DNA from 3 places in the Nocardioides hankookensis genome. Region 2 is predicted to be linked to each of the others. Evidence: predicted binding sites of a transcription regulator. Region 2 holds the regulator's gene; each other region holds the start of a gene.
The links. Region 2 encodes HrcA, which represses chaperone genes, less so after heat shock. Its sites were predicted from a motif close to TTGGCACTCGNNNNNNNCGAGTGCCAA; they were not measured.
Positions count from the first base shown of each region.

Region 1: the regulator HrcA is predicted to act here: its motif matches at 2,945-2,971, upstream of groES (co-chaperone GroES).
Region 3: the regulator HrcA is predicted to act here: its motif matches at 2,088-2,114, upstream of groL (chaperonin GroEL).

Region 1 covers NZ_JBHSRJ010000009.1:707,077-715,003, forward strand. The annotation lists gene ACFPYL_RS23010 (hypothetical protein) at 1-733, shown strand, start outside; gene groL (chaperonin GroEL) at 811-2,430, opposite strand; gene groES (co-chaperone GroES) at 2,515-2,808, opposite strand; gene ACFPYL_RS23025 (class I SAM-dependent methyltransferase) at 3,000-4,157, shown strand; gene ACFPYL_RS23030 (MBL fold metallo-hydrolase) at 4,170-4,781, opposite strand; gene ACFPYL_RS23035 (S-(hydroxymethyl)mycothiol dehydrogenase) at 4,778-5,878, opposite strand; gene ACFPYL_RS23040 (SigE family RNA polymerase sigma factor) at 5,970-6,473, shown strand; gene ACFPYL_RS23045 (hypothetical protein) at 6,470-7,612, shown strand; gene ACFPYL_RS23050 (MMPL family transporter) at 7,674-7,927, shown strand, end outside.
Region 2 covers NZ_JBHSRJ010000009.1:66,427-74,353, forward strand. The annotation lists gene ACFPYL_RS19770 (TetR family transcriptional regulator) at 1-548, shown strand, start outside; gene ACFPYL_RS19775 (16S rRNA (uracil(1498)-N(3))-methyltransferase) at 545-1,285, opposite strand; gene dnaJ (molecular chaperone DnaJ) at 1,298-2,479, opposite strand; gene hrcA (heat-inducible transcriptional repressor HrcA) at 2,531-3,550, opposite strand; gene ACFPYL_RS19790 (hypothetical protein) at 3,702-4,418, shown strand; gene ACFPYL_RS19795 (MBL fold metallo-hydrolase) at 4,447-5,319, shown strand; gene ACFPYL_RS19800 (hypothetical protein) at 5,337-5,534, shown strand; gene ACFPYL_RS19805 (DUF3097 domain-containing protein) at 5,583-6,437, shown strand; gene ACFPYL_RS19810 (Crp/Fnr family transcriptional regulator) at 6,646-7,293, shown strand; gene ACFPYL_RS19815 (adenylate/guanylate cyclase domain-containing protein) at 7,265-7,927, opposite strand, start outside.
Region 3 covers NZ_JBHSRJ010000005.1:179,238-187,164, reverse strand. The annotation lists gene ACFPYL_RS15395 (RNA polymerase sigma factor) at 1-119, opposite strand, end outside; gene groL (chaperonin GroEL) at 329-1,957, opposite strand; gene ACFPYL_RS15385 (hypothetical protein) at 2,153-3,316, opposite strand; gene ACFPYL_RS15380 (SigE family RNA polymerase sigma factor) at 3,313-3,816, opposite strand; gene ACFPYL_RS15375 (ATP-grasp domain-containing protein) at 3,858-4,715, opposite strand; gene ACFPYL_RS15370 (LacI family DNA-binding transcriptional regulator) at 4,733-5,752, opposite strand; gene ACFPYL_RS15365 (YciI family protein) at 6,069-6,437, shown strand; gene ACFPYL_RS15360 (YciI family protein) at 6,434-6,784, shown strand; gene ACFPYL_RS15355 (RNA polymerase sigma factor) at 6,823-7,927, shown strand, end outside.

The DNA of each region.
Region 1 (7,927 bases), 640 kb from region 2:
CTGGCCGGGTCTCCCCCACGGCGTCGAGTTCCGCGCCGAGCTGGGACCGGACGGACGCGTCTACTTCCGGGTCCCCGCGACGCAGGGCCGGATCCCCGACGGCGGCTGGCCGATGGGCAACGGCGGCGAGGCGGACGACTCCAACGCCGAGGGCGACACGTTCGACCTCTGGTCGGCGTCCCTCACCGACGCGAACGACGTCCGCGACGAGCACCTGACGCTCGGGGACGTCGCCTTCACCGACAGCTCGATGGTGTGGACCGACTCGACCAACGGCCACGCCGGGCAGGTGCACGTGCGCGACCTCGCGACCGGGGCCGAGCACTCCTTCGACCCGCACGCGGGAGCGAAGTGCAACCTGCTCTCCTTCGGGGCCACCGACGACCGGATCCTGATGAGTCAGTACTGCGGCGACTACGCCGGCAGCGAGCGCGACGACCGCGTGCAGGTCCTCAGCACCGACGGCGAGCAGGTCGTCACGCTCCAGGACAGCGGCATCGACGGCTACCTGCCGCCGGGCAGCGAGGTCGTCGCGATCACGGCGTACGCCGACGGGGTGGCCGGGACCTACACCTACGACCTGGCGACGAACCGGTTCCTACGACTCAACGACGCGGTCGGGAACTGGGGCGGCGGTGCCGGGTCCACCGGCGGCGCCCGGAACCTGATGTGGCAGACGCCCGTGAACCACCGCCACGGCGCCACGCAGTGGCTCGGCGAGCTGCTGCCCTGAAATGCCGACCCGGCGCCAGTTTTCACACCGAGGTGAAAACTGGCGCCGGGTCGGGGTGAAACTGGCGCCGGGTCGGCTCAGTGGCCGTGGCCGTGCCCGTGGCCGGCGGCCTCGGGCTCCTCCTCCTCGGGCTTGTCGACGACCAGCGTCTCGGTCGTGAGCAGCATGCCCGCGATCGAGGTGGCGTTGACGAGCGCGGAGCGGGTCACCTTGACCGGGTCGAGCACGCCCTGGGCGACCAGGTCGCCGTACTCACCGGTCGCGGCGTTGTAGCCGTTGCCGAGGCCGAGCTCGCGGACCTTGGAGGTGACGACGTAGCCGTTCTCCCCGCCGTTCTCGGCGATCCAGCGGAGCGGCTCGTCGGCGGACTTGCGCACGATGCGCACGCCCGCCGCCTCGTCGCCGGTGAGGCCGAGGTCGTCGGAGAGGACCGACACCGCGTGGATGAGCGCGGAGCCACCGCCGGGGACGATGCCCTCCTCGATCGCGGCGCGCGTCGCGGAGACGGCGTCCTCGATGCGGTGCTTCTTCTCCTTCAGCTCCACCTCGGTGGCGGCGCCGACCTTGATCACGCAGACGCCACCGGCGAGCTTCGCGAGGCGCTCCTGGAGCTTCTCGCGGTCCCAGTCGGAGTCGGTCGACTCGATCTCGGCCTTGATCTGGTTGACGCGACCCTCGACCTCGGCGCCGTCACCGGCACCGTCGACGATGGTGGTGTCGTCCTTGGTGACCACGACGCGCCGGGCCTGGCCGAGCACCTCGAGACCGACCTGGTCGAGCTTGAGGCCGACCTCGGGGGCGACGATCTGACCACCGGTGAGGGTGGCGATGTCCTGCATCATCGCCTTGCGGCGGTCGCCGAAGGCCGGGGCCTTCACCGCGACGGCGTTGAAGGTGCCGCGGATCTTGTTGACGACCAGGGTCGACAGCGCCTCGCCGTCGACGTCCTCGGCGAGGATGAAGAGCGGCTTGCCGGCGGCGATGACCTTCTCCAGCAGCGGCAGCAGCTCCTGGACCGACGAGATCTTGCCCTGGTGCAGCAGGATGTACGGGTCGTCGAGGACGGCCTCCATGCGCTCCGGGTCGGACACGAAGTACTGGCTGATGTAGCCCTTGTCGAACTGCATGCCCTCGGTGAACTCGAGCTCGGTGCCCATCGAGTTGGACTCCTCGACGGTGATGACACCGTCCTTGCCCACCTTGTCGAAGGCCTGCGAGAGCAGGTCACCGATCACGCTGTCGCGGCTGGAGATCGTGGCGACGGACGCCATGTCCTCCACCGACTCGACCTCGCGGGCGGCCTCCTTGAGGGCGTCGCCGACGGCCTCGGCCGCGGCGTCCATGCCGCGCTTGAGACCCATCGGGTTCGCACCCGCGGCCACGGCACGCAGGCCTTCGTGGACCATCGCCTGGGCGAGCACGGTGGCCGTGGTGGTGCCGTCACCCGCGACGTCGTTGGTCTTGGTGGCCACCTCCTTGGTCAGCTGCGCACCGAGGTTCTCGAAGGGGTCGTCGAGCTCGATCTCACGGGCGACGGTGACACCGTCGTTGGTGATGGTCGGCGCGCCCCACTTCTTGTCGAGGACGACGTAGCGGCCCTTGGGGCCGAGCGTCACCTTGACGGCGTTGGCGAGCTTGTCCACGCCGCGCTCGAGGCTGCGGCGGGCGTTCTCGTCGAACTCCAGGATCTTGGGCATTGCTTCTCCTACGTCAGAAAACAAGATCGGGTCGTGTGCCTGAGCACGCGCAACAGCGCGGCGTCAGGCACACGACCCGGGAAATCAGGAAACGATGGCCAGCACGTCGCGGGCGGAGAGGATGAGGTACTCCTCGCCGGCGTACTTGACCTCGGTGCCGCCGTACTTGCTGTAGATGACCTTGTCGCCGACGCTGACGTCGAGCGGGACGCGGTTGCCGTTGTCGTCGATGCGACCGGGACCGACGCTCAGGACCTCGCCCTCCTGGGGCTTCTCCTTGGCGGTGTCCGGGATGACCAGGCCGGAAGCCGTGGTCTGCTCGGCCTCGAGGGCCTTGACAACGATCCGGTCCTCGAGGGGCTTGATGTTGACCGACACGATGCCGACCTCCACTTTCTGGCACTTCGATGGTGGGTGATGCACGTCTGGCGCCTGCGCTTCAGGTACGCCGTCGCGGGGGTCGCACCGGGACGCAGGCACTGGCACACTCACGGGGAGAGTGCCAACCCAGAAACTAGCACTCTGCCCAACGGAGTGCCAGAGGACCCCCGGGCTGACAGGATCGGGCCGTGGACCTCGACGCCTTCCGGTGGCTGCTGACCGACGACGGCCAGCGGCTGCTGGCTGCCGCGACCGAGGCCGGCGACGACTCGCTCGCCACGCAGACTCGCCTGCGGCGTAAGGCGGAGCCCGCGCAGGTCGCGACCGCCGTCACCCAGGCCACGCTCCGGGTGAAGGCACGGGCGAAGTTCGGCGAGCTCGCCGACCGGATGTACTTCACGTCCGAGGGCCTCGAGCAGGCCACCCGCCTCCGGGTCGCCGAGCACCGGGCGGCGCGCCTGGTCGCGTCGTCGGCGCAGACCGTGATCGACCTCGGCTGCGGGATCGGCGGCGACCTGGTCGCCGCCGCGCGGGCCGGGCTCATCTGCGCGGGCGTCGACCTCGACCCGGTCCGGGTCGCGGTGGCCCAGGCCAACCTGGACGCCCTCGGCCTGCCCGGTGCGGTGTCGGTGACCGACGCGACGACGATCGACCCGACGCCGTTCGACGTGGCCTTCGCCGACCCCGCCCGCCGGGGTGCGCGCGGCCGGACCTTCGACGTCGACGACTGGACACCCCCGTGGCCGTTCGTCGAGCGGCTGCTCGCGCGCGACTCGTGCGTGAAGGTCGCCCCGGGCATCCCCCACGACCTGGTCCCGACCGGTGTCGAGGCGGAGTGGGTGAGCGACCGCGGCGAGGTCAAGGAGGCGGCGCTGTGGTCGGGCCGGCTGGCGACGACCGCCCGCCGCGCGACCGTGATCGGAGAGTCCGGGCTCGCGACGCTGACCGACGAGGACGACCCGGGGAGCGACGTGCGCCCGGTCGGGGCCTACCTCTACGAGCCGGACGGCGCCGTCATCCGCGCGGGCCTCGTCACCGCGGTAGCTGCGGGCGTCGGCGGTGGCCTGCTCGACGAGCACATCGCCTACGTGACCTCCGACCAGTCGTTCCGCACGCCGTTCGCGCGGGGCTACCGCGTGCTCGAGGAGGTCCCCTACCGCGAGAAGCAGCTGCGGGCCGCTCTCCGCGAGCGCGGGATCGGGCGGCTGACGATCAAGAAGCGTGGCGTCGACGTCGTGCCCGAGCAGCTGCGCAAGCGTCTCGACCTGCACGGCGAGCAGGAGGCGACCCTCGTGCTGACCCGGGTCGCCGGCGCGGGGACGGCGTTCCTCGTGGCGCCGTTCTGAGCGCTGCGGGTGCTACGTCCCGAGCGCAGCCCGCTCGGCGCCGATCGTCGTGTCGTCCCCGTGCCCGGTGTGCACGACGGTGTCGTCGGGCAGGGCGAAGAGCTTCGCCCGGATCGACTCCAAGATCTGGTCGCTGTCGGAGTAGGACCGGCCGGTCGCGCCCGGCCCGCCGTTGAAGAGGGTGTCGCCGGTGAAGACGCAGCCGAGGTCGGGCGCGTAGAGGCAGACCGCGCCCGGGGCGTGGCCCGGGGTGTGCAGCACCTGCAGCGTCGTGCCGCCGACCTCGATGCGTACGCCGTCGGCGAGGTCGAGGTCCCACAGGTAGTCCTGGTGCGTGAGCTCCCAGAGCACCTTGTCGTCGGGGTGCAGCATGATCGGCGCGACGGTCTCCTCACGCAGCGCCGGCGCGACCCGCACGTGGTCGTCGTGGGCGTGGGTGCAGACGATCGCCTTGACCTTGCGGTCCCCCACGACGGCCAGGATGTCGGAGACGCTGTGCGGCGCGTCGATCACGATGCACTCGCTGTCGTCGCCGACGACCCAGATGTTGTTGTCGACGTCGAAGGTCTCGCCGTCGAGGCTGAAGGTGCCGCTGGAGACGGCGTGGTCGACCCTCGCAGTCACAGGATCACGACCGAGCGCAGCACGTTGCCGTCATGCATCTTCTCGAAGGCGGCCTCGATGTCGCCGATGCCGATCTCCTCGGTGACGAACGCGTCCAGGTCGAGCCGGCCCTGCTGGTAGAGGTCGACCAGCATCGGGAAGTCGCGGGTCGGCAGGCAGTCGCCGTACCAGCTCGACTTCAGCGCGCCGCCGCGCCCGAAGACGTCGATCAGCGGCAGGTCCGGGACCTTCATGTCCGGGGTCGGTACGCCGACCAGGACCACCGTGCCGGCGAGGTCGCGGGCGTAGAACGCCTGTTTCCACGTCTCGGGGCGGCCGACCGCCTCGACCACGACGTCGGCACCGTCGGCACCGTCGTAGGTCTCCGCGCAGATCCGCTTGATCTCCTCGACCGGGTCGACCGATGAGGAGTCGACGGTGTGGGTCGCACCCATCGCCTTCGCCTTCTCAAGCTTCTTCGCGTCGATGTCGACCGCGATGATCGGGGACGCACCAGCCAGCGCGGAGCCCGCGATCGCGGCGACGCCGACCCCGCCGCAGCCGATGACCGCGACCGACTTGCCGCGCGTCACCGCGCCGGTGTTGATCGCCGCACCGATGCCCGCCATCACGCCACAGCCCAGCAGGCCGACGGCGGCCGGCCGGGCCGACGGGTCGACCTTGGTGCACTGGCCGGCGGCGACCAGGGTCTTCTCGGCGAAGGCGCCGATGCCGAGGGCCGGCGAGAGCTCGGTGCCGTCCTCCAGCGTCATCTTCTGGGTCGCGTTGTGGGTGTTGAAGCAGTACTGCAGGTCGCCGCGCTTGCAGGCCCGGCACTCCCCGCAGACGGCACGCCAGTTGAGGATCACGAAGTCGCCCGGCGCGACGCCGGTGACGTCGGGGCCGACGGCCTCGACGACGCCCGCGGCCTCGTGGCCCAGCAGGAACGGGAAGTCGTCGTTGATGCCGCCCTCGCGGTAGTGCAGGTCGGTGTGGCACACCCCGCAGGCCTGCACCTGCACGAGCGCCTCGCCCGGTCCGGGGTCCGGGACGTTGATCGTCACGAGCTCCACCGGCTGACCCTTCGCGCGGGCGACGACGCCCTTCACCTGATGCATGGGGCCAGCCAACCGCATCACGCAAGATTTGCAACCATCAGGCTTCCGCCTGCGTCTAGGGCGTGTGTTGGTGACGGAGGCAGGAGCTGCGATGACGGACCGGGACGCCGATTTCACGGCGTACCTCCAGGCCCGCCAGGGTCGCCTGCTGCGCACGGCGTACCTGCTCACCGGCGACCAGCACCAGGCCGAGGACCTGCTGCAGACCTCGCTGGCCAAGCTCTACCTGGCGTGGGACCGGGTGCACGACCGCGAGTCGGTCGACGCCTATGTCCGCCGGATCATGGTCAACGAGCACAACTCGCTGTGGCGCCGGGCCTGGCGCCGTCGTGAGCAGCCGACCGACGCCGTCCCCGAGGTGGCGAGCCCACCACCGGCGTACGACGACGGGCAGAGCGTCGCGCTCTGGTCGGCGGTGCGGACGCTCCCCCGCAAGGCACGCGCCGTGCTGGTGCTGCGCTACTACGAGGAGCTGACCGAGGCCGAGGCCGCGGAGGTGCTCGGCATCTCCGTCGGCACCGTCAAGTCCCAGACGAGCCGAGCGCTCGCCCGACTGCGCGAGACCGCGCCCGAGCTCCGGGAGGAGGAGCGATGAGCAGCGACCTGACAGAGACCCTCCGCGCGCGGGCCGGGGACGTCCACGGGGCGCCGTTGACCTTCGACGACGTCCGCGGCCGGGCCCGCCAGATCCGGCGCCGCCGGCGGGCGGCGGTCGCGGGCGGCGTCGCGCTGGTCGCGGCCGTCGCGCTGCCGATCGCCCTGCTCGGCGGCTCCGGGGCAGACCGCTCGGACCCCGACCCGGCGCGGCCCAGCCCGACCAAGGGCGTCGACCCCGACGGCGGGGCCGTGCCGACGCTCCGGAACGGCGTCATCGTCTACGAGGACGGCTCCCGGATCCGGCTCCAGGGCGACCTGCACGACCGGGCCGACGGCTTCGCCGTCCTCGGGACCGACCAGTACGTCGTGACCGCGTCGACCGCGGAGGGCGACCGGGAGGCGGTCCTGTTCGACGACCGCGGGTCCCAGCTCGCGACGTACCCGCTCGAGGGCGGGCTGGCCGTCCAGCGCAGGTCCGCGGTCGCGTGGATGGACCCGGACGGCGCGCCCCGGTTGCTGGTCGCCGGGTCCGACGACCCCCAGGTCCTCGAGTCGGTCGAGGGCAGCAGTCCCGAGGCCGTCGCGATCAGTGGCGACTGCAGCGACCTCTGCAGCGTGCACGTCCTCACCAAGGGTGAGGGCCTCGGCCCGAGCTGGGCGGTCGCGACCTCGGGCGTCGTGATGCCGATGACGCCCGACGTGCCGGCGATCCTCGACGTCTCGTCGGACGGCTCGCTCCTCGGGGGGCTCTCCGAGGTCGCGCCCGACGGCAACCACTACTGCGGCGGGGTCTACGACCCCAACGAGATCGACTTCGCGTGGAAGGGCTGCGAGGACAACGTCTTCGACTTCTCGCCCGACGGAAGGCTCGTGGCGACGACCTTCGGGGAGGGCCTCGGCCCGACGCGCATCGACGTCCGGGACTCGCGGACAGGTACGCGCCTGGCGGGCGTCGCCGGCGGCACGATCACCAGCTGGACCTGGGAGGACGACACCCACCTGCTCGCGGTGCAGGTCGACCCCCGGGGCGAGACGTCGCTCGTGCGCATCTCCCCCGACGACGTGACGACCGCGCTGAGCGGGTTCCGCACCGAGGACCCAGCGCTCGGCGTACCGCTCGTGCTGCCTGCGTCCTGACCCCCTTTGTAGACGAAAGTCGGAGGCATTCGGACACTTCTCGTCGCTAGGCTCCTGGACCGTGTTCGCCTTCCTTGGTCGTCTCGCGTCCCGTCGTCCGTGGTTCGTCATCGCAGCGTGGGTGGTGCTGGCCATCGCCGTCGTCTCCCTCGCGCCGGCGCTGACGACCACCCAGGAGGAGTCCGAATTCCTCCCCGACCACTACGAGTCGATCCAGGCGGCGAAGCTCCAGGAGGAGAAGTTCCCCGGCGCGACCACGCCGGCCGCGCTGATCGTCTTCGAGCGTGAGGACGGGAAGGCGCTGACCGACGACGA
Region 2 (7,927 bases):
CCGTCACCCTGCGCAAGATCGCGGGCGAGCTCGGCGTGCACGTCACGTCGCTCTACAACCACGTGCCGACCCGGGACGCCGTCACCGACGGGATCGTGGAGCTGCTGCTGGACGAGGCGAAGCTCCCGACCGGGCCGATCGCGTGGGACGACTGGGTGCGCGAGTTCATCGACGCGGTCGGCGGCATCGCGGCCACCCACCCGGGCGCCTTCCACGCGCTCCAGCAGGTCCCGGTCCAGGGCGCTCGGGCGACCGCCTCCTTCGAGGTCGCGCTGGCGGCCTTCCGGGCCGCCGGCTTCAGCCCCGCTGATGCCTTCGCAGCGGTCAAGAACGCCGCCTACCTCGCGCTGATGATCGGCCAGGAGCGCAGCATGGTCGCGCGCGGGGACCTGCACGAGACGCGGCTCGACGCCCTCCCGGCCGAGTCGTTCCCGCTGGTGCGGTCGGTCGCCTCCGACGCGGCCGACTACGAGAACGTCTGGGCGTTCGGCGTCGAGACGTTGGTCGCCGGGCTCCGGGCGCGGCTGTCCGAGCAGGACGGTCGCTAGCCCCAGCGCGGCGTACGCGCGAGCAGCGCGGCGACGGCGGCGACCCCGGCGGTCGAGGTGCGCAGCACCTCGGCGCCCAGCCGCACCGAGACAGCACCCGCCGCGACGTAGGCCGCGACCTCGTCGTCGGCCAGCCCACCCTCCGGACCGACGACCACGACGATCCGGCCTGCGGCGGGGACCACGAGGCCCGCGAACGGCGCCGTGGCGGCCTCGTGCAGCACCACGGCGAGATCCGCGTCGGCGACCAGGGCGGTGACGTCGGCCGTCGAGGCCAGCTCGTCCACCTCGGGGAACCACGACCGACGCGCCTGCTTGGCGGCCTCGCGGGCGGTCGCGCGCCACTTCGCCAGGGACTTCGCGGCCCGCTCACCCTTCCAGACCGCCACGCTGCGCGACGCCGCCCACGGCACGATGCGCGCGACTCCGATCTCGGTGAGCACCTCGACCGCGAGCTCGCCCCGCTCCCCCTTCGGGATCGCCTGCACGACGACCACCTCCGGGCTCGCCGGCCCGACCCGGTCGACCGACTCGACGGTCAGCGTGAAGACGCGCTTGCCGGTGGACCCGACGGGCCCCTCGACGGACACTCCGGCGCCGTCGGTGAGGACCACCCGCTCGCCGACCCGCAGCCGGCGTACGGCGACGGCGTGGTGCGCCTCGTCGCCCTCGACCGTGACCGGGTCACCGACCGCGACGCCGTCGAGCGTCGGGACGAGGTGGACCGGGAGCGACATGGCCGGGGCGGATCAGTGCTGGTTGAAGGCGTCGCGCAGCCGGCCGAACACCGACCGGTTGCTCGGGTGCACCTGTCCCGACGGCTTCTCCTCGTCACGGATCGCCGCCAGCTCGCGCAGCAGCTCCTCCTGACGCGGGTCGAGCCGGGTCGGGGTCTCGACGATGACGGTGACGACCAGGTCGCCGCGACCGCCGCGCAGGCCGGGCACGCCGCGTCCGCGGAGCACCTGCTCGGACCCCGACTGCGTGCCGGGGCGTACGTCGAGGTCGAGGCTCGTCTCGATGTCGGTCTCGGGCTCCTCGCCGTCGGCCACCACGTCGGCCTCGAGGGTCGGCAGGGTCAGCACCGTGCCCAGCGCCGCCGCCGTCATCGGCAGCGTGACCGTGCAGTGCAGGTCGTTGCCGTTGCGGGTGAAGACCTCGTGCGGCGCGACGTGGATCTCGACGTACAGGTCGCCGGCGGGGCCGCCGCCGGGTCCCACCTCGCCCTCGCCGGTGAGCTGCACGCGGGTGCCGGTGTCGACGCCGGCGGGGATCTTGACGGTGAGGGTGCGACGCGCGCGGACCCGGCCGTCGCCCGAGCACTCGCGGCACGGGTCCGGGATGATCGTGCCGAAGCCGCGGCAGGCGGCGCACGGGCGCAGCGTGCGGATCTCACCGAGGAACGAGCGCTGCACGTGGGCGACCTCGCCCGCGCCGTGGCAGGTCTCGCACGGCATCGCGTGGGAGCCGGGGGCCGCGCCCTCGCCCTCGCAGGTGCTGCACCGGACCGCGGTGTCGACGACGAGCTCGCGCGCGACGCCGAAGGCGGCCTCGGCCAGCTCGATCTCGATCCGGATCAACGCGTCCTGGCCGCGCCGCTCGCGCGACCTCGGTCCGCGACCGCCCTGGGCGGCACCACCGGCGCCGCCGAAGAACGCGTCCATGATGTCGGTGAACGAGAAGCCCGGGCCCTGGCCGAAGCCGGCGCCTGCCCCACCGAACGGGTCGCCGCCGCGGTCGTAGGCCGCGCGCTTCTGGGGGTCCGACAGGATCTCGTAGGCGCGGGAGATCTCCTTGAACTTCTCCTGCGCCTCCGGGTCCGGGTTGACGTCGGGGTGGTACTGGCGGGCGAGTCGCCGGTAGGCCTTCTTGACGGCGTCGGCGTCGGCGTCGCGGCCGACGCCGAGCAGCTCGTACGGGTCCTGACTCACGTGTTTCCTTCGTTGCTGGTGCGGGGTGCTGGGGGCTGGATCCTGGGAGGCTCAGGCCTCGTCGAGGATCCGGGAGACGTAGCGGGCGACGGCCCGGACGGCGGCCATGCTGCCGGGGTAGTCCATGCGGGTGGGCCCGACGATGCCGAGGCGCGCGAACGCCTCCTCGCCGGGGCCGTAGCCGGCCGCGACCACGCTGGTGGACGCGAGCTGCTGGTAGGGGCCCTCGTGCCCGATCCGGACGGTGATCGGCTCGCCGGTGGTGGCCTCACCGAGCAGCTTGAGCAGCACGACGTGCTCCTCGAGCGCCTCGAGCAGCGGGCGTACGGCGGAGTCGAAGCTGTCGCCGTACCGAGCCAGGTTGGCGGCGCCGCCGACCAGGATCCGCTCGTCGGAGCGGTGGTCGGACATGGCGTCGAGGAGCGCCTCGACCACGGCCTGGGTCGCCGGGGCGACCGGGCCGTCGGCGGACACGAGCGCCGCGAGGGCCGCGTTGGCCTCAGCGATCACCTCGCCGTTCGCGACCCGGTTGACCAGGGCGCGCAGCTCGGCGATCGCCGCGTCGTCCAGGTCGTCGGAGAGCTCGACCAGGCGCTGCTCGACCCGGCCGGTGCTCAGGATCAGCACGACCAGGAGGCGGCTGGGCGCCAGCGCCACCAGCTCGATGTGGCGCACGGTCGAGCGGGAGAGCGTGGGGTACTGCACGATCGCGACCTGCCGGGTCAGCTGCGAGAGCAGCCGCACCGAGCGCTGCACGACGTCGTCGAGGTCGACGGCACCGTCGAGCAGCGAGGCGATGGCCCGCTTCTCGGCCTGGCTCATCGGCTTGACGGTCGTGAGTCGGTCCACGAAGAGCCGGTAGCCCTTGTCGGTGGGCACCCGGCCGGCACTGGTGTGCGGCTGGGTGATGTAGCCCTCGTCCTCGAGCGCGGCCATGTCGTTGCGCACCGTTGCCGGCGAGACGCCGAGACCGTGCCGCTCGACGAGGGCCTTGGAGCCGACCGGCTCCTCGGTGGCGACATAGTCCTCGACGATCGCGCGGAGCACGGCCAGCCTGCGCTCTTCCTGCACCCGTCCGCCTCCTCCTGGCACTCGCTGGGTCGGAGTGCCAAGGGTACCCGCCACGGTCACGGCCACATCGTGGAAGCCCCGGTGCGGCGTCGCGAAGTTCCGAGTAGGTTAGGCTTACCTAAGTCTTCGAGTCGGAGTGGAGGAGCCAGCGGTGACCACGACCGAGCACCACAGTCCCGAGGTCGACCCGCGCCTGGTCGCGGCGGACGCGCGCAGCATCCTGGCCTGTCCCGCCTCCGTCAGCCTGGTCATCGAGGGCGAGGAGCACGCCGTCGGCGAGGACGAGCAGCTGGGGCTGACCGACCACCGCGGTACGCCGACCTTCCTCTGCCCGGCGGACTCCCCCGTCGCCCGGGCGGGCGCCGCGCACAGCAGCGCGCTGCTCACCGTGACCAGCGGGCTGGGCCCCCGCGGCGGCCCGGAGCGGCAGCACACGCTGACCCTGGCCGGCCGCCTCGAGCGCACCGGCTACGAGCACTGCGAGTGCTGCGACGAGGTGCGCCACGTCGTCTCGCTCGACCTCAACTTCGTGCTGCTCGCCCGGCCCGAGCGCCAGCTGCGGGTGTCGCTCGACGAGTTCCGCAGCCGCGTCCACCACCTCAACCGGGGCCACCTGCAGCGCTCCGTCGAGCACGCCAACGACTGTCACCAGGAGGAGCTGCGGCAGGCGATCGGACTCGGCACCGGCACCCGGCCGGCCGACGTCGTCGGCGTACGCATCGCCCGCCTCTCCCCCGCAGACGTCAAGATCCAGTGGGTCGACAGCACCGGCGCCCACGAGCAGGTGATCGCGTTCGCGCGCACCGCTCGCGACCTCACCGAGCTCGGCGACATGCTGCGCCGGGGGCTGCACGCCGGTCTCTGCTGATCCCTGGGCTGCCCCCTACCCTGGCCCGGTGACCTTCACCGAGATCGCCGACCGGGTCTGGGTCGCGCGCCACGAGTGGTTCGACGTCAACGTGACCCTCGTCGGCGGGGAGCGCGGCCTGCTCGTCGTCGACACGCACGCGTCCGAGCTGGCCGCCCGTGCGGTCATCGACGACGTACGACGGCTGGGTGTCGCCCTCGGTGGGCAGAGCGTCGTGGGCGCGGTCAACACCCACGAGCACTTCGACCACACCTTCGGCAACGGCGCGTTCCGGGCTGCGTACGGCGACATCCCGATCCACGCGCACGAGGTGGCCGTCGCTCGCACCGTCTCGGCGGGCGAGCGGATCAAGGGCCTGTACGACGCGGAGCCGGACGACCCGCACGCCGACGAGGTGCAGGCGACCGAGATCGTGCCCGCCGACCACCCCTTCTCGTCGGCGGTCGCCCTCGACCTCGGCGACCGGATGGTCGAGCTGGTGCACCCCGGCCGCGGCCACACCGGTGGCGACCTGGTGGTGCGGGTGCCCGACGTCGACGTGCTGCTCGCCGGCGACCTCGTCGAGGAGTCGATGGCCCGCAACGGCGTGCCCGGGTTCGGAGAGGACTGCTACCCGATGGACTGGCCGCTCTCCCTCGACATCGTGCTCAGCCTGAGCACGTCGTCGACCGTGGTGGTGCCGGGCCACGGCGCGCCGGTGGACCGGGAGTTCGTCGAGGAGCAGCGCAACGCGATCGGCATCGTCGCGGAGACGATCCGCGACCTCGCCACCCGCGGCGTACCCGTGGCCGAGGCGCTGGCGGCCGCCGAGTGGCCCTACCCGCGCGAGGAGCTGGCGGCCGCCGTACGCCGGGGCTACGAGCAGCTCCCGCGCAGCCAGAAGCGGTTGCCCCTCGTCTGAGCGGGTACCTGCTGGGCATGAGCGACGACCAGCCCACCCAGGCCATCGAGGACGAGGACCTCCCCGAGGACCTGCAGCCCACCGACGACAACCCGCTCGCCAAGCCGCTGACCGACGAGGACGACCCGAAGTCGCCCGAGGAGCTCGACGTGCTCGGCGGCAAGACCGCGGAGGAGACCTCCGGCGAGAGTGACGGGGGCGACTCCGACGACTGACGGCGCGCCCCCACGGCCTTGTCGGTGGCGCCGCCTAGCGTGACGTCGGTGAGCTCCCGCGACCGCTACGGCACCGACGTCCTGGCCACCGACTGGCGCGCCCCCAAGCGCGGCCGCGCCGTCGAGGCGCCGGCCGAGATCGGCTCGGTCGTCGAGGAGGTCACCACCGACTGGGTCGGGGAGATCGTCGCGGTCGACCGCGACCTGCACACGCTCACCCTCGAGGACCGGCGCGGCAAGCGCCGTACGTTCCCGCTCGGGCCCGGCTTCCTCCTCGAGGGCCGGCCGGTGATCCTGACGGCACCGGTGCGCGCGGCGGCGCCCGCCAAGCCCAGCCGTACGGCGTCCGGCTCGGTTGCCGTCCACGACGCGAAGGCGCGGGTGGCCCGCGCGAGCCGGATCTTCGTCGAGGGCCGGCACGACGCCGAGCTCGTCGAGAAGGTGTGGGGCGACGACCTGCGCATCGAGGGCGTCGTGGTCGAGTACCTCGGCGGCGTCGACGACCTCGCCGAGCACCTGCGCGACTTCCGGCCCGGGCCGGAGCGGAAGGTCGGCGTGCTGGTCGACCACCTGGTGCCCGGCTCCAAGGAGAGCCGGATCGCCCAGGGCATCGCGAAGTCACCGGTCGGCAAGCACGTGCTGATCGTCGGCCACCCGTTCATCGACATCTGGGCCGCGGTGAAGCCGGAGCGGCTCGGGCTCCAGCGCTGGCCCGACGTGCCGCGCAGCATCGAGTGGAAGAAGGGCGTCTGCCAGCAGCTGGGCTGGCCGCACCGCGACCAGGCCGACACCGCCCGCGCCTGGCAGCACATCCTGAGCCGGGTCTCGTCCTACCAGGACCTCGACCCGGCCCTGCTGGGCCGGGTCGAGGAGCTCATCGACTTCACCACCAGCTCGGACTGAGCCTGCGAAGGCCGCGCGACGCGTCGCTCAGATGCGGACGTCCAGGTCGCCACGCGGCTGGACGCGTCCCCCGACGTTCGGGTTGATGAGAGTGCTCATGGGGTCCTCCTGGTTCCGGGGCCGGGGATCTCCCGGTGCGCACCACTCTGCCGAGGTCGGTCGGCTCGTTCTGTCCGCCAGCCGACACAACACTGGTTGACTTCTCCCCATGGACTGGCCGCTGCTCGCCGCGCTCGACACCGAGGAGCGCGGGCGCATCCTGCGGGCCGCCCGGCGCCGCTCGTACGCGCGCGGCGACGTGCTCGTCAACGAAGGCGATCCGTCCGACAGCCTGCACCTGGTCGCGGCGGGGCGCCTGGCCGTCCGGGTCTCCACGCCGGACGGCGACCACGCGACGATCAACCTGCTCGGGCCGGGTGACTACTTCGGTGAGCTGTCGCTGCTCGACGGGCGGCCACGGGTGCGGTCGGCGACGATCATCGCGCTCGAGCCGGCCGAGTGCCTGACCCTGTCGGCGGCGGAGTTCCGCGACCTCCGGGCCCGGCACCGGGCGGCGGACCAGCTGCTGCTCGCGCTGATGGCGGGACGCATCGACGAGCTCTCCGCGCGGCTGCTGGAGGCGACGTACGACAGCCTCGACCAGCGGGTGCACCGCAGGCTGGCCGAGCTCGCCGACCTGTACGGCGCCGCCGACGGCCCGGTCGTCGTGCCGCTCACCCAGGAGCAGCTCGCGGAGCTGGTCGGCGGCACCCGCCCCAGCGTCAACCTGGTCCTCCAGGCCCTGGTGTCCGAGGGCGTCGTCGAGCTCGGGCGCGGCAGGATCACCGTCATCGACCGGGCGTGGCTGCCCCGCTGAGGGACTCGAGCCAGGCCGTCGCGCCGAGGCGCTCGAAGGTCACCCGTGCCAGGGCCGCCTCCTCCTCCGCCTCGGTCGAGCGGCCCTGACGCTGCAGGAGCGCCGCGAGCTCGACCCGGCACTGCGCGGCGGTGGGCTCCGCGCGCCAGGTCGACGCGAGCCGGAGCGCCCTGCGCAGCTGCTCCTCCGCGGTCGCGTCGTCACCGGCCTCGGCGGCCAGGAGTCCGGCGAGCCGTGCTCGCTGGGCGCCGACGCCGATCGGCTCGTTGCTGCCGCGGTGGTCGTCGACGATGGCCAGCATCCGCGTGAGCTCGTCGCGGTCGCCGGCGGCCCAGGCGAGCTCGGTGCCGACCAGCCAGATGATCGAGAAGTCGTCGTAGAGCTCGGTCACGGCGTACGCCGTCTCCGCGGCCTGGCGCGCCAGCGCCGCCGAGGGTCGACCGGCCTGGTGCGCGTCGAGCGCGCCCACGATCTCGACGAAGCAGCGCAGGGACAGGTCGTCGCCGGTGTCCTCGGGCGAGACCCCCAGGCCGGGCCGCCAGTCGATGCCGCGGGCTAGGGAGATGCGGGCGCGGACGAGCTCGGCCAGGGGGACGTCCATCACGGCCTCGTCGGCCGCCGACAGGGCCTCGTC
Region 3 (7,927 bases), on a different contig from region 2:
GTCTCGGCGAGCACGTCGTCGGCGGTCGCGGCGTCGGTACGTCGGGCGAGGAAGCGCCGCAGCGGCTCGACCAGGCCCGGCGCGACCCGCTCGAAGCGCTCCCGGCGACTCTCGTCCACGCCTCCACCCTCACACATCCGGAAATGGCCGAACGGCCCCGGTCCGTGAGGACCGGGGCCGTTCGGGATGCTGTGCTGGGCAAGCGACTCGGTTTCGAGACGCGTCGCTCGTTCCGGACTTCGTCCGGCCCGAGCCGACGCTCCTCAACCTTGCACCTGGCGTTGTCCGGGCAGGCCGAGCGAGCTCGGCCCTGCCCGGACAAGGGGTGCTAAAAGTCCATGCCGCCCATGCCACCGGTCGGGTCGCCGCCCATGGGCGCCGCCTTCTCCGGCTTGTCGGCCACGACGGCCTCGGTGGTGAGGAAGAGCGCCGCGATGGAGGCGGCGTTCTGCAGCGCGCTGCGGGTCACCTTGGCGGGGTCGATGATGCCGGAGGCGATCATGTCGACGTACTCGCCGGAAGCGGCGTTCAGGCCGTGACCGGGAGTCAGGTTGCGCACCTTCTCCGCCACGACGCCGCCCTCGAGGCCGGCGTTGACCGCGATCTGCTTGAGCGGGGCGTCGGAGGCGAAGCGCACGATGTTCGCGCCGGTGGCCTCGTCACCCGAGAGCTCGAGCTTGTCGAACGCGGTGGCGGCAGCCTGCACGAGCGCCACGCCGCCACCGGCGACGATGCCCTCCTCGACGGCCGCCTTCGCGTTGCGAACGGCGTCCTCGATGCGGTGCTTGCGCTCCTTGAGCTCGACCTCGGTGGCCGCGCCGACCTTGATGACCGCGACGCCGCCGGCCAGCTTGGCCAGGCGCTCCTGCAGCTTCTCGCGGTCGTAGTCGGAGTCCGACTTCTCGATCTCGGCACGGATCTGGTTGACCCGACCGGCGATCTGGTCGGCGTCGCCGGCACCCTCGACGATGGTGGTCTCGTCCTTGGTGATGACGACCTTGCGGGCCTGGCCGAGCAGCTCGATGCCGGTCGACTCGAGCTTGAGGCCGACCTCCTCCGAGATGACCTGGCCGCCGGTCAGGATCGCGATGTCCTGCAGCATGGCCTTGCGGCGGTCGCCGAAGCCCGGGGCCTTGACGGCGACGGACTTGAACGTGCCACGGATCTTGTTGACGACCAGGGTCGACAGCGCCTCACCGTCGGTGTCCTCGGCGAGGATCAGCAGCGGCTTGCCGGACTGCATGACCTTCTCGAGGAGGGGCAGCAGGTCCTTGACGTTCGAGATCTTCTGGTTGGCGATCAGGATGTACGGGTCCTCGAGGACCGTCTCCATCCGCTCGGGGTCGGTGACGAAGTAGGCCGAGATGTAGCCCTTGTCGAACCGCATGCCCTCGGTGAGCTCGAGGTCGAGGCCGAACGTGTTCGACTCCTCGACGGTGATGACGCCTTCCTTGCCGACCTTGTCCATCGCCTCGGCGATGATCTCGCCGACCGTGGTGTCAGCGGCGGAGATCGACGCGGTCGCGGCGATCTGCTCCTTGGTCTCGATGTCGATCGCCATGTTGGAGAGCTGCTCCGACACGGCGGCGACAGCGGCCTCGATGCCACGCTTGAGGCCCATCGGGTTCGCACCCGCGGCCACGTTGCGCAGACCCTCGCGGACCATCGCCTGGGCGAGGACCGTGGCGGTCGTCGTACCGTCGCCGGCGACGTCGTCGGTCTTCTTGGCGACCTCCTTGACGAGCTCGGCACCGATCTTCTCGTACGGGTCCTCGAGCTCGATCTCCTTGGCGATGGACACACCATCGTTGGTGATCGTGGGGGCGCCCCACTTCTTCTCGAGCACGACGTTGCGGCCCTTGGGACCGAGGGTGACCTTGACGGCGTCGGCGAGCGTGTTCATGCCACGCTCGAGACCGCGCCGGGCCTCCTCGTTGAAAGCAATCAGCTTGGGCATAACTCCTGCGATTCCTCACGCTTAGAGTTCGGGGATCCGGCTCGATGGGTTGCCCGCGACGGACGACCCTGCTGACCCGGCGAACCCTTTCTCGCCGGCGCGGAGGGCCTCAACTGGCACCGATCCGGAGTTGTCACTCTCATCACGAGAGTGCCAGCGTCATGTTTAGCACTCGCCCCCGGCGAGTGCAAGAAGTCAGGCCAGCCGCGCGAAGCTCGAGGCCCACCCCGGCGTCACCGACGACACCCGCCGGAACGTGTGGGTGCCGACGTCCCAGCCGATCAACAGGTCCCGGTCCCCGGCGACCGACTCGTAGACGACCGTGTCGGCGTCCAGCCAGCCGGCGACCGGGGGTGCGTCCATCCACCGTTCGTCGTCCATGCCGGTCATGAACGCCAGCACGTTGGCGCCCTGGGGGCCGCCGGTGACGACGAGGTGCGCAGGCGAGCTGTAGTACGCCGACGGGTCCCGCACCGGGATGCCCGGCCCCATCCCCCAGCTCTGGGCCGACAGGACGTTGCCCGGACCGGTGCGCGCCGGGCCGTAGGCGTTCTGCATCGACTCCTGGATCTGGAACACCCGGATGCTCGGCTTCTGGCCGCTGCCCACCTGCTCCCCGCGGACGTCGAGGATCGGACCCGACTGCTCGGGCCGCGACGGCAGCAGGAGCTGGTCGTCGCCGACCCAGGTGACGTACGCCGTGCGTGCCGACCCGACGTCGATCGAGCTCCACGCCCGGCGGGCGAGGTCGTAGAGCGCGAGGCTGCCGGCCTGCGGGAACACGAGGTGGCGGCCGTCCGGCGACAGCATCGACGGGCCGTACGGCGACACCTCGTAGCCGTCCTCGTCGGTCTCGGGCTGGTCGAGGTCGACCGGGAGTCGGCGCGGTGTCCCGTCGGCGGCGACGAGCACGACCTGGTGGTCCAGCCCGTACGCCGCTACTGCGCGGTCGATCGGCTCGTCGGCGAGGCCGGGCATGTCGGCGGTGAGGTCGAGGTCCCGCGGCAGCGGCGAGCGGTCGATCCAGGGCAGGTCGAGCTCCTCGTCCAGGTCGGGGCTCCACCAGACCGGCAGCCCCTGGTAGGTGGCATCGGCTCCGACCGGTGCGGCGGTCGCGGACGGCGAGACGGACGGCCCTGGCGATGCGGGCATCGGCTCGCTCTGGTCCCGGTCCGACAGGTGCACCAGGTCGACGGCGACGGCCAGGACGACGACGGCCAGGACCACGCCGCCGGCGGCGAGCGAGCGACGCACCCGGCGGCGGCGTACGGCGCCGGCCCACGCGCCGGGGGCGAGGTCGACCGGCGTGAGGTCGTCGACGCGGTCGTGCAGCAGGTCGCGCAGCTCCTGGTCACTCATCTGGAGTCCTCTCCCAACAGGTCGGCGAGCTCGGGCGACGCCTCGCGCAGCCGGCGCAGGGCGACGTGGGTCTGGCTCTTGACGGTGCCGACGCTGACGCCGAGGACGTCGGCGGTCTCGCGCTCGGACAGGTCGTCGTAGTAGCGCAGCACGACGGTCGCGCGCTGCCGTGGGCTGAGCCGGTCCAGCGCCAGGTCGAGCAGCATCCGCCGGTCCGCGGACGCCTCGGCCCCGGTGCTCGCGCCGAGGTCGGGCACGTCGGCCACGACCTCGCGTCGGTGCTTGCGCCACCACGAGATGTTGCGGCGCACGATCACCTGGCGGGCGTAGGCGTCCGGGTGCTCGTCGGCGAGCCGCCGCCAGCGCAGCGCCACCTGGGTGAGTGCCTCCTGGACGAGGTCCTCCGCGCGCTGCCGGTCGCCGGTGAGCAGCACCGCCGTGCGCAGCAGCGCCAGCTGGCGCTCCTCCGCCCAGCGACGGAACCCGTCCTCGTCCGGCATCACGCCATCATGAACGCGACCGGCCCCGGAAAGGTTGGGACTCAGCGCTGCCGGTTCAGGTGCTCCACGACCATGTCGGCGAAGGGGACGGCGTTCTCGGGCATGACGTCGAGGTAGAGACCCGGCTCGGTGAGCTCGACCTCGCTCACGACGAGCCGGCCCTGGTGCCGCATCATGTCGACCCGTCCGTAGACGATCTCCTGGCCGAGCAGTCCCGCGACGGCCGCGATCGCCTCCGTGGCGAGCTCCACCGTGTCGGGCCGCAGCGGCACCGGCCGCGACGACCCGCCGAACTGCTCGTGCACGCGGATGTCGGTCGTGCTCGGCAGCTTGTCGACCTGGCTGACGGCGTGGCCGCCGATCACGAAGACCGACATCTCGCCGTCGTGGTGGATCGACTCGACGAGCGGCTGCACGACCCACGGGCCGTCGTGCCCGGCCTGCGGCTCCCACCCGGCTGCGTCACGCACGATCTCGAGACCGCGACCACCGGCGCCGACCCGGGGCTTGACCACCGCGATGCCGTGCTCGGCCGAGAGCCGTCGTACGTCGGCCACCGTGTCCGCCGCGCGGGTCGGCACCACCGGCAGGCCGGCGTCGAGCAGGTCGAGGAGGTAGCGCTTGTCGACGTTCCAGCTGAAGACGCGGTAGCCGTTGAGCAGGGTCGGCCCGACGCCCGAGGCCCAGCCGAGGAACTCCCCCACCCGAGCGTCGTAGTCCCAGGTCGAGCGGACCGCGACCAGGGCCGCACCCGAGAAGTCGACCGACTCGTCGTCCCAACGGACCCAGCGCGCGTCCACGCCCCGCGCATCCAGCGCCGCGTCGAGAGCGGCGTGGCCCGGCTCGCCGTCGTCCATGCCGGTGCAGGTGACGAGCAGGACGAGGGGCCGGTCGGTCATGGGGCGAGGGTAGGTGGTCACGCACTTCCGCGGACGACGAGGTGGGTCGGCAGCATCAGGCCGGGCTGGGGCACGCCGGGCGCCCCGGTCGCCTCGAGCAGCATGGCCACCATCTCGCGACCCATCTGCTCGGGCGACTGGTGCACGGTGGTCAGCGGCGGGGTCGTCGAGAGCCCGATCGGCGCGTCGTCGAACCCGACGACCGCGACGTCGTCGGGCACCCGGCGCCCGGCGTCGCGCAGGGTCTGGAGCGCCCCGACGGCCATCAGGTCGTTGGCGCAGAAGACGCCGTCGACCGCGGCGCCGCTCGCGAGCAGGGCGCGCATCGCGTCGGCGCCGCTCTGCTGGGTGAAGTCGCCGCGGGCGACCAGCCGGTCGTCGATCGGGAGGTCGGCGGCGGTGAGCGCCGCGACGTACCCCTCGAAGCGCGAGTGACCGGCGACCATGTCGGCCGGTCCGGCGATGGTGGCGATGTGGCGCCGGCCGAGGCCGGCGAGGTGCTGGACGGCGAGCCGGGCGCCCTGGAGGTTGTCGACGTCGACGAAGTCGCTGCTGACGCCCTCGCGCCGACCACCGACGACGACCGGGACGCCGTGGGCGCGGATCCGCTCGGGGAGCTGGTCGTCGTCGTGGAGCGAGAGCAGCAGCACGCCGTCGACGTGCTGGCGGGTGAGGTAGTCGTCGAGGGCGCCGCGACGCTGCGAGGCCTGCGCGAGCAGCAGCACCAGCTGCCGGTCGGCGGCGGCGAGCGCCGAGCCGATGCCTCGGACGATGCCGGCGAAGAACGGCTCGCCGAAGACCCGCTCCTCCGACTCGGCGATGACCAGCGCGATCGTGTCGGTGCGCCGGGTCACGAGCGCCCGGGCGGCGGCGTTGGGGACGTAGCCGAGCTCGGCGATCGCCTCCTCGACCGCGAGGCGGGCCCGCTCGGAGACCTTCTCGCCGCCGTTGATGACCCGGGACGCCGTACCGCGTCCGACGCCGGCCTTCGCCGCCACCTCCTCGAGGGTCGGGCGGGTGCGTGGGGGTCGGCTCATGGCGTCAGTATGCCGAGCCGCCCCGAGGCGTGGAGGGCGAACGGCAGGCCCGGGACGTCGAGGAGTCCCGGGCCCGCCGCACGACGGGGCCCGGCCGCGAACCGCCGCTCGGGCCGGGCACTCCCACCACGTCGTTCCGAGGCCATCGCGCGGTCCACCCCTCGTCAGTCGGTGGCGTGTGGGAGCGTTCCCACTTCCCACTGTGCTGCCTGCTCCCGGGCGTGTCAAGCACCTGCTGTCGATTTGCCTCGCCGCCGCGCGTCATCTCGGTGCCAGACTCGACCGCACCCCCTCGGGGACCACGAGAGGAACCGCCATGAGCACATATGTCGTCCTGCTGCCGGGCAACGAGGACACCTGGGAGTCCGCGTCCGAGGAGCAGCGGGCCGCCACGTACGCCAAGCACGGGGAGTTCGCCCGGGTGCTCGGCGAGCGCGGCCACACCATCACCGGCGGGGCCGAGCTCACGCACTCGCGCGAGGCCCGGGTCGTGCGCCGCGGCTCCGACGGGGTCGTGGTGACCGACGGGCCGTACGCCGAGACCGTCGAGCAGCTCACCGGCTACTACGTCGTCGACACCGACGACCTGGACGACCTGCTCGAGGTGGTCGGCATCCTGGCCGACGCCGAGGGTGCCGTCGAGGTCCGGGCCGCGGTCGGCGACGCGGAGGGGCCGACCGGATGAGGTTCCTGGTGCTGCTGACCGAGCCCGACCACTTCGCCAGGTGGGACCGGGCCGACGAGGCCGAGCGCGAGCGGGCGTTCGCGGCCTACCGCGCCTTCTCGGCGATGGTGCGTGAGCGTGGGTCGATCCTGGCCGGGGACGCGCTCCACGAGCCGGAGACGGCGCGCACGGTGCGACCCGGCCCGGAGCGGGCCGTCACCGACGGCCCGTACGCCGAGACCGTCGAGCAGCTGGGCGGCTTCTACCTCATCGACCTGCCGACCTTCGACGATGCCCTGGAGGCGGCGCGGCTGCTGCCGCCGGAGTACACGATCGAGGTCCGCCCGACGCTCGAGGTCGAGGTCTGAGCCCGCTCGAGTCGCTGCTGCGCGACGAGTGGGGCCGGTTGCTGGCGCTGCTCGTCGCCCAGTTCCGACGCCTCGACCTCGCCGAGGACGGCCTGGCCGACGCGTTCGAGGCGGCGGCGCGCACGTGGGACGTCGTACCGGACAACCCACCGGCGTGGTTGCTCACCGCGGCGCGGCGCCGGGTCGTCGACCGGCTGCGCTCGGAGGCGGTGGCGGCCCGGAAGCTGCCGCTGCTCGCCGTCGAGGCGACCGTCCAGGAGGAGGCGCAGGCGTTCATGGCCGATGCCGGCGAGCCCGTCCAGGACGAGCGGCTGCGACTCGTGCTGCTCTGCGCGCACCCGTCGCTGGCACCGGAGTCGGCGGCGGCGCTCACGCTGCGGCTGGTCCTCGGCGTGCCGACCGAGGACATCGCCCGCCTCTTCCTGGTCCCCACGCCGACCATGGCCGCGCGGCTGACCCGGGCCCGCAAGCGGCTGGCCGGGGAGTCGTTCACGATCCCGTCCGACCTGGCACCCCGGGTCGCGACGGTCACCGGCGTCGCCTACCTGGCGTTCACGACGGGCTACGCGCCCGGCTCGGGCTCCGACGTGCTGCGCTCCGACGTCGCCGGCGAGGCGATCCGGCTGGTGCGGGTGCTGCGCTCGGTGATCCCGTACGCCGATGTCGAGGTCGACTCCCTGCTCGCACTGATGCTCTTGCAGCACTCGCGGCGCGACGCCCGGGCCGTCGACGGGCAGCTCGTGCTGCTCCCCGACCAGGATCGCTCGCGCTGGCACCTCGCCGACATCACCGAGGCCGTCGAGCTCCTGCGGCCGCTCGTCGACCGGCCCGCCTCGCCGTACCTGCTCCAGGCGCTGATCGCCGCCGAGCACGCCGTCGCACCGTCGTCGGCCGCGACGGCGTGGGACCGGATCGTGCTGCGCTACGAGGAGCTCGAGGCGCTCACCGGCTCACCGGTCGTGCGGCTCAACCGCGCGGTGGCCGTCGCCGAGGCGTCCGGCCCGGCGGCCGGGCTCGAGGTGCTGGACGGACTGACGCTCCCCAGCCACCGGCTGCCCGCCACCCGCGCCGAGCTGCTCTCCCGGCTGGGTCGCCTCGACGACGCCCGCACGGCGTACGACGAGGCCATCGGGCGCTGCGGCA